2 regions of the Arthrobacter sp. NQ7 genome follow, and region 2 is predicted to be linked to the other one. Evidence: predicted binding sites of a transcription regulator. Region 2 holds the regulator's gene; the other holds the start of a gene.
The links. Region 2 encodes HrcA, which represses chaperone genes, less so after heat shock. Its sites were predicted from a motif close to TTNGCACTCGNNNNNNNCGAGTGCNAA; they were not measured.
Positions count from the first base shown of each region.

Region 1: groES (co-chaperone GroES) is a predicted target of HrcA. The motif match lies at 4,636-4,662, and genes of this name have one in related genera.

Region 1 covers NZ_JARFXU020000039.1:5,189-12,645, forward strand. Annotated here, with positions in the region: gene PUN71_RS22225 (DUF389 domain-containing protein) at 1-122, shown strand, start outside; gene PUN71_RS22230 (ATP-dependent DNA ligase) at 143-1,666, opposite strand; gene PUN71_RS22235 (dihydrofolate reductase family protein) at 1,724-2,326, shown strand; gene groL (chaperonin GroEL) at 2,497-4,107, opposite strand; gene groES (co-chaperone GroES) at 4,186-4,479, opposite strand; gene PUN71_RS22250 (hypothetical protein) at 4,731-5,108, opposite strand; gene PUN71_RS22255 (THUMP-like domain-containing protein) at 5,161-6,420, shown strand; gene PUN71_RS22260 (shikimate 5-dehydrogenase) at 6,447-7,265, opposite strand; gene PUN71_RS22265 (glycoside hydrolase family 3 N-terminal domain-containing protein) at 7,352-7,457, opposite strand, start outside.
Region 2 covers NZ_JARFXU020000003.1:32,492-39,948, reverse strand. Annotated here, with positions in the region: gene lepA (translation elongation factor 4) at 1-411, shown strand, start outside; gene hemW (radical SAM family heme chaperone HemW) at 437-1,666, shown strand; gene PUN71_RS04975 (DUF4870 domain-containing protein) at 1,720-2,130, opposite strand; gene PUN71_RS04970 (DUF3097 family protein) at 2,256-3,107, opposite strand; gene hrcA (heat-inducible transcriptional repressor HrcA) at 3,280-4,293, shown strand; gene dnaJ (molecular chaperone DnaJ) at 4,378-5,505, shown strand; gene PUN71_RS04955 (16S rRNA (uracil(1498)-N(3))-methyltransferase) at 5,508-6,287, shown strand; gene PUN71_RS04950 (GerMN domain-containing protein) at 6,274-7,191, opposite strand.

The sequences.
Region 1 (7,457 bases), on a different contig from region 2:
ACCTCGTCGGCATCGTGGTGGCCGCCGTCGCCGTCCTGCTCTTTTACCGCATGGTCGCCAGGCGCCTGCCGGATGGCGAAGCCCGGATCCTGAGACGCCAGCGCAGCGGAAGCCGCAACTGACGGAACCCGGGTCCCCACCGCTATGGGCGCAGCAGGGAGCGGAGGGTCTGGATGGTGTCCGCGTCGGCGGGTGCCTTGTCCTCCCGGTAGCGTTTGACGCGGGCGAACCTGAGGGCGATGCCGCCCGGGTAGCGCGGCGACTGCTGCACGCCGTCGATTGCTATTTCGACGACGGTGACCGGCTCCACCCAGACCGTGCCGGCCGTGCGCCGTACCTCAAGTTCCTGGAATCTCTCCGTCTGCCAGCGGAGCAGTTCGTCCGTGAGCCCCTTGAAGGTCTTGCCCACCATCACGTAGCCGCCCGCTTCGCCGAACTCGCCGGCAGGGTCCAGTGCGCCCAGGTGCAGGTTCGACAGCAGGCCGGTGCGGCGCCCCGATCCCCACTCGCAGGCGAGCACCACGAGGTCATAGGTGTGCACCGGCTTCACCTTGACCCAGTTGGAACCGCGACGGCCTGCGGCATAGGCCGACCCGATGGCCTTCACCACCACTCCCTCGTGCCCGGCGGCCAGCGCCTCCCGGGATATCCGCTCAGCCACGGCAGGGTCCGCGGTCACCTGCCCCGGGATCCGGTGCCCCGGCGCCACCTGCTCCAGCAGCTCGAGGCGGGTGGACAACGGTTCATCGAGCAGGTCCCGCCCGTCAATGTGGAGCACGTCGAAGAACCATGGATGAAGCAGGGTTTCCCGCACGGCGTCGGCACCGAACCGGGACATGGTTTCCTGGAACGGCCGCGGACCGCCTTCCTCATCCAGGGCGAGGGTTTCGCCGTCCAGGATTACGTCCCGCAGCGGCAGCCCCCGGACCACCTCCACCACCTCGGGGAGCCGGTGGGTGACGTCGGCGAGGTTGCGGGTGTAGATGCTGACCTCGTCCGCGGCGCGGTGGACCTGGATCCGGGCGCCGTCCAGCTTGTATTCCACCGACGCTTCCCCTGTGGCTTCCAGGGCTGCACCTACGCTGGCCGCCGTCGCGGCGAGCATCGGCTGCACGGGCCTTCCCACCCTCAAGCCGACCGCGTCAAGCTCGGTTTTGGTTCCCGTCAGGGCCAGCAGCGCGGTTCCGCCGAGGTCGCCGGAGAGCATCGCCGCACGCCGGACTGCTTCCACCGGTTGCTCCGAGGCGCGGGCGATGGCATCTGTCAGCACTCCTTCAAGGGCGCCGGTACGCAGTTCGCCGAGCAGGACGCCGGCGATGAACGACTGCTCCGATGCGGTGGCGGCTGCCATCAGGTTGCCGAGCGTGGCCGCCCGCTCCGCCCCGGACCCTGTGCCTGCGGTGGCCAGCAGCCGGTCGAGCGCGGCATCAAGGTCCGCGACGGTAAGCCGCGCCTTCGTGGCCGGTGACGGCTTGGCCGCCGCAATGGCGGCCCATCCGACGCCCACCCGCCCCTGCCGTGGCCTGGCACTGAGCAGGCCAACCGCCGTCGGGATCTCCTCCGGTTCAAGCCGGCGCAGCAGGCGCGCCAGGGCATCCACTTTCGCCAGCCGGGAGCGGGTCGAGGCGACGGCTTCCGAGGTTTCCACGAGCTCAAGGAGCAGCATGGCACCATCCTGCCACGGACACTGGACAGCACCCCGGCGCGGGTCCAAGATGGGCGCGTGGGCATCATCGTGGCAAACCTGTTCATCACCCTCGACGGCGTGTACCAGGCGCCCGGCGGCCGGGAGGAGGACACCGAGGGTGCCTTCAACTTCGGCGGCTGGCAGGCGCCCGTGTCCGACGACGAGTCCGGCGCGGCAATAGCCGAAGGCATCGGCCGCATGGACGCCCTCCTTCTCGGCCGGAAGACCTATGACATCTTCGCCGGGTACTGGCCGCACCAGAGCGGTGACATCGCGGACACACTGAACCGGGTCCCCAAGTTCGTGGTCTCCGGTTCCCTGGCCGATCCGGCCTGGGCGGGAACCACCGTGCTGCCAAATGCTGCGGCGGCCGGCAGGATCCGGGATGAGTACCAGCAGGTGCACATGTTCGGCAGCGGCGTCCTGATCCGTTCGCTGCTGGAAGCGGAGGTGCTTGACCGGCTGCACCTCTGGCTGTATCCGGTCGCGCTGGGGCAGGGCAAGCGGCTGTTCGATACCGGCACCCTGCCGGCCACCTTCCGTTTGGCGGAACCGGCGCGCAGCTTCCCCAAGGGTGCGGTGTCGCTGGTGTATGAGCCGGCCGGTGGCGTGGAGACGCAGGAGATGGCGGCAAGCTAGTCCCCCTAACCCCGCTACGCCCGGCCGGGGACCCCGGACGGCGTGGGCCCATTCTGGCATGCAAAAAACCGGCCCAGCGGATGCTGGACCGGTTTCCTGGCCTCAAAAGGGCCTACGCCGGCGAGGGCCCCAAGCCGGGCGAAGCGAGACTTGGGAGCCGGCGGGGACCGCTAGTGGCTGTGGCCTGCGTGCTCGTCCTCTTCGGCCGGCTTCTCCACGACCAGGGTCTCGGTGGTGAGAACCAGAGCGGCGATGGAGGCCGCATTGCGAAGGGCTGCACGGGTGACCTTGACGGGGTCGATGACGCCCGCACCAATCAGGTCCTCGTACTCGCCGGACTTGGCGTTGAAGCCGTTGTTGACCTCAAGGTCGGCAACCTTGGAGGTCACCACGTAGCCGTCGAAGCCTGCGTTCTGGGCGATCCAGCGCAGCGGCTGGACCAGCGCGCGGCGGACGATGCCCACTGCAGCGGCGGCGTCGCCTTCGAGGGCCTTGACCGAAGCGTCCTCATCCAGCGCCTTGAGGGCGTGGATCAGGGCGGAGCCGCCGCCGGCCACGATGCCTTCTTCGAGGGCAGCGCGGGTGGAGGAAACGGCGTCCTCGATACGGTGCTTCTTTTCCTTCAGCTCAACTTCGGTGGCCGCGCCGACCTTGATGACGCCGATGCCGCCGGCCAGCTTGGCCAGCCGCTCCTGGAGCTTCTCGCGGTCCCAGTCGGAGTCGGTGCGGGCGAGCTCAGCACGGAGCTGGGCAACGCGTGCCGCTACGTCCTCGGCCGTTCCGGCGCCATCCACGATGGTGGTGTTGTCCTTGGTGACGGTGATGCGGCGGGCAGTACCCAGCACCTCCAGGCCAACGGAGTCCAGGCTCAGGCCCAGTTCCGGGGAGACAACCTGCGCGCCCGTCAGGGTGGCGATGTCCTGCAGCATGGCCTTGCGGCGGTCACCGAAGCCCGGAGCCTTGACGGCAACGACGTTCAGGGTGCCGCGGATCCGGTTGACGATCAGCGTGGACAGGGCCTCGCCCTCAACGTCCTCGGCGATGATGAACAGCGGCTTGGAAGCCTGCAGCGCCTTTTCGAGCAGCGGCAGGAACTCCTGGATGGAGGAGATCTTGCCCTGGTTGATCAGGATGAGGGCGTCCTCGAGGACTGCTTCCTGGCGCTCCGCGTCGGTGACGAAGTACGGGGAGAGGTAGCCCTTGTCGAACTGCATGCCCTCGGTGAGGACCAGTTCGGTCTGGGTGGTGGAGGACTCTTCGATGGTGATGACGCCATCCTTGCCCACCTTGCCGAAGGCCTCGGCGAGCAGCTCGCCGATTTCGTCGCTCTGCGCCGAAATGGCGGCAACGTTGGCCACCTGGCCGCCTTCGACCGGACGGGCGTTCTCCAGCAGGCGCGCTGCCACGGCCTCAACCGCGACCTCGATGCCGCGCTTGATCTGGCCCGGAGCGGCGCCGGCTGCCACGTTGCGCAGGCCTTCCTTGACCAGTGCCTGGGCCAGGACCGTTGCGGTGGTGGTGCCGTCACCGGCAACATCGTTGGTCTTGGTGGCTACTTCCTTGGCCAGCTGCGCGCCAAGGTTCTCGTAGGGGTCGTCCAGCTCGACTTCGCGGGCGATGGTGACGCCGTCGTTCGTGATGGTGGGGGCACCCCACTTCTTGTCCAGGACGACGTTGCGGCCGCGGGGGCCAAGCGTCACCTTGACGGTGTTCGCGAGCTTATCGATGCCGGCCTCGAGGGACCGGCGGGCAGCGTCGTTAAACGCAAGCTGCTTTGCCATGGTTTTGTCCTTTCAAAGACAGAACCCCGCACTGCCGGCCAGCATGAGCGTGGTCGGCGGCACGGGGATCCGAAAGAGTTACTTAACGACGACAGCCAGGACGTCGCGGGCGGACAGCACGAGGTACTCGGTGCCGCCGGTCTTGACTTCGGTTCCGCCGTACTTGGAGTAGATGACGACGTCGCCAACTGCCACGTCAACGGGAACGCGGTTGCCGTCCTCGAAGCGGCCGGGGCCTACTGCAACAACTTCGCCTTCCTGCGGCTTCTCCTGTGCGGAGTCCGGGATGACCAGGCCGGAAGCCGTGGTCTGCTCGGCTTCGAGCGGGCGGACAACAATACGATCCTCAAGAGGCTTAATAGAGACCGACACTCGGACCTCTCCTTTTCGTCAGCAAATTCGTGGACTGGAAAGCTTTCCGCCGTAGCTGGCAAACCGTCGTCGCGGTGCCGGCAGCAGCCTGGCTGGCAGCTCTTCATGTGTTAGCACCCTCCTAGGGAGAGTGCTAATGAAGACTCTATGTAAGGGTTAGCACTCGGTCAAGGTGAGTGCTAACGTTTCGTCATGGGCGTACTGCTTTTCGCGGTTTCCGACGCCGTCCTTCCGGCATCACGGCGGGCTCGCTACTGGCCCAGGTCCTCGAAGTGCACGTCCTCGCCGTCGGTGTCGCCGCCACCCTGCTGACGTTCGCGGTACAGCACCCAGCCGGCCGCCGCTGCCGCGAGCACCGCCGTGACCAGGAAGAAGATGCTCCCGGTCCGCGCGCCGTCGTACAGTCCGCGGATATCCCGCGATTCCTGGGTGTCGTCATGGATGTCGTGGCCGCCCACGGAGTAGACCGTGGCGTTGAAGGTGTCCAGCAGGAAGATGATGATCAGGAGGGCGATGCAGACCACGGCCACTATCGAGGCGGCGATCAGGACAGGACGGGCGAACCTGGCAATGCCGCGGGACCCTGGCTCGTGGCTGCCGGTGGACCCGGGGGCTGCGCTCTCATCCATGGTTCAACAGTATCCGCATCCCCGCACGCGCTCCTCCACTAGGCTGGAACCCATGGCTCATGCTCCCCAAGACCAGATGGCACAGGACCACATTGCACCGCTGCTGACCCCTGAAGGCTGGGAGTTGCTGGCATCCCTGGGCCCCTACCGGGATGAGGACTCGTTCGAGCTCAACGCCGCGCTCCGGAAGGCAGGGCATCCGGCGGAACTGGTCACGGCCGTCCTGACCCAGTCCCGGCTCCGGACCAAAGCGCAGGCAAAGTTCGGCGAATTCGCCGGCCAGATGCTCTTCACGCAGGCCGGACTGGAGCAGGCCACGCGACTGAACGTTGCCGCACACCACGCGCAGCGGTTCGCCGCCGCCGGGATCCGCAAGGTGGCCGACCTGGGCTGTGGGCTGGGTGCCGATTCCCTGGCCCTGGCGTCGCTGGACATCGACGTGACCGCGGTGGAAATGGATGAAACCACCGCGGCGTGCGCCACGGTGAACCTCATCCCGTTTCCCAACGCCACCGTGGTCCACGCCGACGCCGTGTCCGTCCCGTTGGAAGGGGTGGACGGCGTGTGGCTGGATCCGGCGCGCCGGACCACCTCCACTTCCGGTACCAAGCGGATCTGGGATCCTGAGGCATTTTCCCCGCCGTTGTCCTTCGTGGAGTCGCTGGCGGCGGACGGCAAGGCGGTGGGCGTGAAGATGGGTCCCGGCATGCCGCACGAGTCCGTGCCCGCCGGCTGCGAGGCGCAGTGGGTGTCCGTGTCCGGGGACGTCACCGAGGTGACCCTCTGGTTCAACGCGGTCCGCAGGCCCGGCGTCCGCCGTGCCGCCCTGGTCCTGGGTGCGCAGGGCCCCGCCGAACTGGGCAGCGCAGATGACTTCGGCGCCGGCCCCGCCGCCCCCGTGGGACCGGTGGACGGTTACCTTTACGAGCCCGACGGCGCCGTGATCCGCGCCGGCCTGGTGGCGGACGTGGCCCTGCAGCTGGGCGGCCACCTGGTGGATGAACATATCGCCTATATCTGCGCCCCGGAACTGGTCCAGACCCCGTTCGCCAGGGCCTACAGGGTCCTGCAGGTCATGCCCTACAACGTGAAGGCGCTCAAGGCATGGGTGAAGCAGGAGGGCATCACAGTGCTGGACATCAAGAAGCGCGGCACCGCCGTGACGCCGGAAGAGCTGCGGAAGCAGCTGCTCCCCGGCGGCAGGAATTCCGGCAAGAAGGGCACCGGAAAGACAGCCACCCTGGTCCTGACCCGCATCGGGGAGGACCGGGTGGCCATCGTGGTGGAACCCGTCCCGGCCGCGGCCGCGTAAGCCGGGCCGGCGCGGAAACCCAGCCGCTACTGGGCGCGCATGAACTCCTCGGCGGCGCGCACCTGCTCCGGCGTGGGCCGTACTCCGGTGTAGAGGACGAACTGCTCCAGGGCCTGGATGGTGGCCACCTCGGCGCCGGTGATCACGGGCTTACCCGCCGCGCGGGCGGCACGGATCAGCGGGGTTTCGGCGGGCAGCGCCACCACGTCGAACACCAGGCGGGCAGCGTCGATGGCCTCCGCCGGGAAGGACAGCGTTTCCGCGTCGGCGCCTCCGGCCATGCCCAGCGGCGTGACGTTGATGATCATGTCCGCCGTGCCGCCGTCGAGTGCTGCCCGCCATTGGAACCCGTACTGGTCGGCGAGCGCGCGCCCGGCAGCCTCGTTCCGGGCGATGACGGTGACGTCCGTGAAGCCGGCGTCCCGGAGGGCAGCGACCGTGGCCTTGGCCATGCCGCCGGCCCCCTGGACCAGCACCGAATAGCCGGCGGGGACGTTGTTGGATGCCAGCAGTTGCTCGATGGCGGTGTAGTCGGTGTTGTAGGCCTTGAGGTGGCCGTCGGTGTTCACGATGGTGTTCACCGAGTCGATGGCCTTGGCGGAGGGGTCCATCTCGTCCACCAGCGCGATGACATCCTCCTTGTACGGCATGGAGATGGCGCAGCCGCGGATGCCCAGGCCCCGCACGCCGGCGATGGCCTGTTCGAGGTTGGTGGGCGCAAACGCCTTGTAGATCCAGTTCAGGTCCAGTTGCCCGTAAAGGTGGTTGTGGAACCTGGTCCCGTTGTTGCTGGGCCGGGCCGAGAGCGAGATGCAGAGGGTCATGTCTTTATTCAGAATGGGCACCTGACCATTAAAGCGGTCCCGCCCAGCCGGTAGCGCCATGTGCCGCTGAGACGCCTCCAAACAGCAGTTCGGGGTACTTGGCTGGGTCAGGGGCAGCCCGTTCCCGCGGGAAAGGGCCCGACGGCGGCGGGCAGCTTCCCGGGGGCGGCAGCCTTTCCGGCAAGGACGGCGGCGAGCGCGTCGAAGGCGGTG
Region 2 (7,457 bases):
GACTGGAAGGCCGACGGCGAGCAGGTTGCCGACCTTGTGAAGGTCGACATCATGCTCCAGGGCGAGCAGGTGGACGCGTTCAGCGCCATCACGCACCGGGACAAGGCCTACGCCTATGGTGTGATGATGACCGGCAAGCTGCGCGAACTCATTCCGCGGCAGCAGTTCGAAGTGCCCATCCAGGCGGCCATCGGTTCCCGGATTATCGCCCGGGAAAGCATCCGCGCCATCCGCAAGGACGTGCTGGCCAAGTGCTACGGCGGTGACATTTCCCGTAAGCGAAAGCTGCTGGAGAAGCAAAAAGAAGGCAAGAAGCGCATGAAGATGGTGGGCACCGTGGAGGTGCCGCAGGAAGCGTTCATCGCCGCCCTCACCACCGACGAATCAAAGGACAAGGCCAAGAAGAAGTGACCACCGCACAGCGGGGGACCCGCTGATGCCCAGCGTGCTTCCCCTCGGCGACCCGGCGCCGTCGGACGGTCTGTTGCCTGACCAGGCAGCGGACGGTGCGGCGGTCCGGGCCTTTGGCCTGTACGTCCACATTCCGTTTTGCGCCGTCCGGTGCGGTTACTGTGACTTCAACACCTACACCGCCACCGAACTCGGCGGCGGGGCGTCGCAGGACGCCTATGCCGGAACCGCGGTATCGGAGGTGTCGCTGGCGGCGGCGGTGCTCTCGAGGTCAGGGCTGCCGGAGCGGAAGCTCAGCACCGTCTTCTTCGGGGGCGGCACGCCCACTCTGCTTCCCGCGGACGACCTCGCCATGATCCTCCGGTCGGCGATCGACCAGTGGGGAATCGAGGATGGTGCCGAGGTGACCACCGAGGCGAACCCTGATTCGGTCACGCCCGAGTCCCTGGCGGTCCTCAAGGAGGCGGGCTTCACCAGGGTCTCCTTCGGCATGCAGTCCGCCGTTCCGCATGTGCTCAAGGTCCTGGACCGCACCCATACTCCCAGCCGGGTGCCGCAGGTGGTGCAGTGGGCCCGCGAAGCGGGGCTCGCCGTGAGCCTGGACCTGATCTATGGAACTCCGGGGGAGTCGCTGGCCGATTGGCGCCACTCCCTGGACACCGCGCTCTCGTATGGGCCCGACCACATCAGCGCCTACGCGCTGATCGTTGAGGAGGGCACCAAGCTGGCCGCGCAGATGCGCCGCGGCGAAGTCCCGGGAATTGACGACGACGACCACGCTGACAAATACGAGCTTGCCGACCAGCTGATTACCGAAGCCGGGCTTGGCTGGTACGAGGTCAGCAACTGGGCGCGCACGCCTGAGCAGGCGTGCCGGCACAACCTTGCCTACTGGCGGGGCGATGACTGGTGGGGCATCGGGCCCGGCGCCCACTCACACGTTGGCGGTGTCCGCTGGTGGAACGTCAAGCATCCGGCAGCGTATGCCAACCGGCTGTCCCAGGGGCTGTCGCCTGCGGCGGGCAGGGAAACGCTGGATGCGGAGACCCGGACCATGGAACGGGTGATGCTTGAAGCGCGGTTGCAGTCGGGGCTGGACCTGTCGACGCTTACTGCCGGCGGCAGGCACCAGGTGGCCGGCCTGATCGCTGACGGCCTCGTGGAACCGGCTGACGCCTTCCGGGGACGGCTGGTCCTGACGCTGAGGGGCAGGCTCCTGGCCGACGCAGTGGTCCGCCGGATCCTCCCGGACTGACGCGGAGGGTCCTTCCGGGAATCCGGACGCCAGCGGTGGGTCCGGAACGCCGCTTACTTAATCCAGCGAAGGTTGAACTGGTACCGGTGCGGCTGGCCCCGGTTGACGTGGATTCCCGCTGCCACGGAGAAGCAGGTGAGCGCCACCCAGATCAGCGTGGCAATGACGGCGAAGATATTTCCCACGTAGGGGATGAACACCAGGATGTTGGCCAGCACGGCGGCGATGGTGGGCGGCAGGCTGAAGTTCAGTGCTTCCTTCGATTCCTGGGCGGTGAACGGTCCGCGGTCCCGGAAGATCAGGTAGATCAGCAGCGACGGGACGCATCCCAGGATTCCACCGAAATGTGCGAGCGTGGCCCACTGGCGGTCTTCGCTGGCCGTCAGCGGCAGCGCATTGGCGGGGACGCCATGGTACTCGGAACGGCCCTGGCCGTCCCTGTGATCACGTGCGTTGTCTGCCACAGTCTGTTCCTTCGGAGGTGCAAGTGGTGCTGGCTTCATGTTCTGGCGCGGTGGGGGTGTGCCGTGTATGTCTGCAAGGCACCCGCAATACCAAGAATACTGGCTGTTGGGCACCTGCCCGGCCGTCAGGGCACGGTGAGGAAGTCGATGACCTCCTCCACCCGTCCCAGGAGGGACGCTTCCAGGTCGGCGTACGTGCGGACGGCCCCCAGCAGTTTCTGCCATCCGAGCCCAATGTCTTCCTTGGTGGCGTGCGGCCAGCCGAACGCTTTCAGGATCCCGGTCTTCCAGTCCTGCCCGCGGGGAACGGCGGGCCATTTGTCGATGCCCAGGACGGCGGGCCGGATGGCCTGCCAGACGTCCACATAGGGGTGGCCGACAATCAGGACGTTGCTAGCGGCCCCCGGGGAAGCCATGACGGCGTCCGCTATGCGCGATTCCTTGGAATCGGGGACCAGGTGATCCACCAGCACACCCAGCCGCCGGCCCGGGCCGGGCTTGAACGCGGCGACAGCGCCGGCCAGGTCGTCGATACCGTGCAGGGGCTCGACGACGATGCCCTCCACGCGCAGGTCGTCTCCCCAGACCTTCTCCACCAGTTCGGCGTCGTGCTTGCCTTCCACCCAGATCCGGCTGGACTTCGCCACCTGGGCGCGCTGGCCTTCCACCCGCACGGACCCGGATGCGGTCCGCCCGGCGGCTGCTCCGGTGGCTGCAGCCTTGGGTGCCGGCGGCATCAGCCGGATGGGCTGGCCGTCGAGCAGGAAACCGAATCCCAGCCGGAAAGTCCGCGACTTGCCCCGCCGGTCCTCCAGCGCCACCACGTGCATCCCGCCGGATTTCTCCACCCGCGTCACGGCCCCCACCCAGCCGGACTGGACTTCCTCAAGCACCATGCCGCGCTGGACGGGAACCTCGGGAAGTTCCGTCCGGGCTGGAGCGGAGATTCCCCGGGGTCCCCAGTTCTGGTAATCCATGAAGTCATCCGCCTAGCACTAGGTCCCTGGCCCCGGAATTTCGCCCGGAGCGGTACCAATGCTAACAACGGGGCAAGGCATAATAGACTGTTAGCACTTAGGCATGTCGAGTGCTAACCCCTGGCTGGCACCGGGCGGGGCGCGCGCCCCGGACCATGGATGGAGGTGGAGAGTGAGCGAGCCACGCAAACTGGAAGTACTGCGGGCCATCGTTGAGGACTACGTCCACTCCCGCGAACCCGTGGGGTCGAAGGCCCTGGTGGAGCGGCATCACCTTGGCGTTTCGAGCGCCACCATCCGCAACGACATGGCAGCGCTGGAGGATGAAGGGCTTATCACGGCCCCGCACACCAGTGCCGGCAGGATTCCCACCGACAAGGGCTACCGGCTTTTCGTCGACCAGATTTCGGCCGTGAAACCCCTGTCCGCCGCCGAGCGCCGGGCCATCCAGTCCCTGCTGGAAGGTGCAGATGACCTCGATGACGTCCTGGAACGCACCGTCCGGCTGCTGTCGCAACTGACCAACCAGGTGGCCGTGGTCCAGTACCCGCACCTGAGCCGGGCACTTGTCCGCCACATCGAATTCGTCCTGCTGGCCCCGCGCAAAGTACTGGTGGTCCTGATCGCCAACAGCGGCAAAGTGGAGCAGCGCGTCATCGACGTCGGACAGGACCTTGGTGACGACGTGCTGGCCGAGCTCCGTACCCGGTTCCTTGGTGCCCTGGGCGGAACCCGGCTGAGCCAGCTTGCGCAGGCGCTTCCCGCCGTCGTGGCCGCCACGCCCCACGCGCAGCGCCAGGCAGCACACGCCCTGGCCCTGGGGCTGGAGGCACTGGCGCAAAGCAGCCGGGAGGACCGGATGGTCATGGCCGGGACCGCCAACCTGGCCAGGTCCAACGTGGATTTCCCGCTCAGCATCGGCCCGGTGCTGGAGGCGCTCGAGGAGCAGGTGGTGATGCTGCGCCTGCTGAGTGAAATGGCGCAGGACCACCGCGGTGTGGCTGTGAGCATCGGGCGGGAAAACCCCTATGACGGACTCGCCGAGGCATCCGTGGTGGCCACCGGCTATGGTCCGGACAGCGCCGCGAAAGTAGGAATCCTCGGCCCGACCCGGATGGACTATCCCACCACCATGGCCGCCGTCAGGGCAGTAGCCCGCTACCTTTCCAGGATTTTGGGGCCCTGACTCTTTGCCGCCGGAGCTGTCCGGCCGGAAGACAAGAGCTTGGCCGCCGACTGAACGCAGTACAACAAGGAAGAGATACGAACTTTGAGCAGCCACTATGACGTCCTTGGAGTCTCACCCGAAGCTACCGGGGAGGAGATCAAGAAGGCCTACCGCAAGCTGGCCCGCACCCTCCACCCGGACGTGAACCCCGGTGACGACGCTGCGGAACGCTTCAAGGCGGTAACTCACGCCTACGAGGTCCTTTCCGATCCCCAGAAGCGCCGGGTCTATGACACCACCGGGAACGAGAACGGCACGGACAATGGCTTCGGCGGTGCAAGCTACGCAGGCCAGGGCTTTGCCTTCCAGGACATTTTTGACACCTTCTTCGGTGCCGGCGGCAGCGCCGGCCCCGCGTCCAGGGTCCGGCGTGGCCAGGACGCCCTTATCAGCGTCCGGATTGACCTGCGCGACGCCGTCTTCGGCGTCAATAAGAAACTCGAAGTGGACACTGCCGTGGTCTGCCCCACGTGTGATGGATCCTGCTGCCGTCCGGGGACCCATCCCGAGCGCTGCGATATCTGTGGCGGCAGCGGCCAGGTGCAGCGGGCCGTCCGCTCCATCCTGGGCCAGGTCATGACCGCAGCCCCCTGCGGCACCTGCGAAGGCTTCGGCACGGTCATCAAGGACCCCTGCAACGAGTGCAGCGGCCAGGGCCGCATCCGCAGCCGCCGCTCGCTGACCATCAAGGTTCCCGCGGGCGTTGCCACCGGAACCCGCATCCAGCTCTCCGGCCAGGGCGAGGCCGGACCGGCAGGGGGCCCCGCCGGCGACCTGTACGTCGAAATCCGCGTCAACAACGATGCCACCTATGTGCGCGAAGGCGATGACCTGCATGCCACCCTGCACATCCCCATGACCGCGGCTGCGCTGGGTACGGATGTCAGCCTGGAGACCTTCGACGGCACCCAGGAGATCGACGTCAAGCCCGGTACCCAGTCAGGGGAAATCATCACCCTGCGCGGACTGGGTGTCACCCACCTGAGGGGCTACGGCCGGGGCGACCTGAAGGTCCACCTGCAGGTGGACACTCCGGCCAAGCTCGACTCCGCCCAGGAGGACCTGCTGCGCCAGCTGGCGAAGCTCCGCGGCGAACAGATCACCGAGGGCAAGCTCGCCGCCAGCGGCGGGATGTTCGCCAAGCTCCGGGACCGGTTCGGTAACCTGTAGCGGTGAGCAACCCCGTCTTCTTCACCTCCGCCGGTTCACTGTCAGGGATGACAGCGGGGAGCATGTTCCTCCTCGAGGGCCCAGAGGCCCGGCACGCGGTGACCGTCAAGCGGCTGTCTCCGGGCGAAGCGGTGGACATCGTGGACGGCGCCGGTACGCGGATGACCGGGAAAGTGGTCTCGGCCGCCGGTTCCGCCCTAGACGTCGAATGCGCAGAGCTCAGCATTGAAGAGAGGCCGGACATCCGGCTGGTACTGGTCCAGGCCTTGGCCAAGGGAGACCGTGACGAGCTGGCCATCGAGACCGCTACCGAACTGGGCATCGACGCCGTCATCCCGTGGCAGTCTGAGCGTTCCATCGTCCGCTGGAAGGGCGACCGGGCAGCGCGCGCACACGCAAAATGGGAGTCCACGGTAGCGGCGGCCGCCAAACAGGCGCGGCGCGCGTGGATCCCCGAGGTGCGCCCCGCCGTCGAAACAGCCGGACTCGCCGCGGCCGTGGAAGCAGCGGACTTGGCTGTCATCCTGCACGAGGACGCTGTCCGGCCGCTGCGAACCGTCCTCGAGGACTGGCAGGGAAAAACCGGTCCCGGTGCACGTGAAATCCTGCTCATCGTGGGACCGGAGGGCGGGATCAGTCCCCGCGAGGTCACCAGGCTCTGCGACAAAGGCGCCGTGACTGCCCTGTTGGGGCACCACGTCCTGCGCTCCTCCACAGCGGGGCCGGCCGCCGTCGTCCTTGCCAGCGACATCCTTGGCCGCTGGACTCCTACCGGACCTTGAAGGACCTGGTGTCCTCGTTCCGGTCCGGCTCGCCTCCGGCCCCTGCCTGCGCCACCCGCAGTTCATAGTCGCCGGCGGGCAGGTTGAGGGCCAGCGTGAAAACGCCGGCCTGCCCCTGTTCCGCGGCCGCCGTGGTTTCGCCCGTCAGGAACGGAGCCTTGGTGCTGTCGTCGGGGGACTGCAGGATCTGCCAGCGAAGCTTCGCGCCAGGAGATGTACTGCGGCCGGTGATCTTGACGCTCCCGGCGGCCACTTCGGCGTTCTCCTGCGGATCGATGATCCAGATCGGTGCCACCAGGCCGGCAGCGCGGGTCATCAGGGCACCCAGCTGCACTTTGCCGAAAGCGACATAGTCCGTGTGGCCGTCCACCAGGATCCTGACCTTGACCTGCTGGCCGGTGTCGATCAGGCCGGAACTGGCGGCGGCAGCCGTGGCCGTATAGACCAACTGCTGGATTGCGCGCGCGGCCATGTCGGCGTCCAGGTTGCTGTTGAAGGCGTCGGAAGAGACATCCACGGTGATGATGTCCTTGCCCGAAATGGAGGTGGCAAGCTTGTCTGGGTTTTGCCAGGGCGTGAAGAAGTCGGGATCCAGCGGCTTCTCCGACATCATCGCGCGCAGCGCCCGCGTCACCGGATTCTCCTGCTCCGGGACGTCCCGGAACTCGCGGTACAGGAAGGTGTTTCCGCCGCTGCGGCCGATCCAGTACACCGGAGCCTTGTTGGAGGACTGGGTCGTTTCCAGTGGCGCGCTGGTGGCCGGAGCATCCGGTATGGTTCCGCCCGTCGCCGGAACGGATGCGGTGGTGCCGGTCGGGGCCGGTCCGCCCTCCGCAGTGCAGCCCGCAAGAACGGGGACGAACACGAGGATCCCCGCAAGGACGGCCGGGCGCAGGCGCCCCATCGATCGTCCTGCCCGTTCGGGCACAGAGGAAACCGGCATTGTCCTGCCCTTGTCCTTTCCTGGCATGGCGGGCCGTTCCCCTGGCGGCCTGGCTTTCCAGCAGATGCTGGTTTCCCAGCATTGCATAGGGGGACCACTCCACAACGGCACTTTTGGCTCCTGCGGTCCAACTGCAACGGGAACGATATGAGGCCGATATGAAGTTGATACCAAACCCGGTCTGACGCTGCCCGCTGCAGCAGCAGTTGCGTATCCTGCACCGGGGA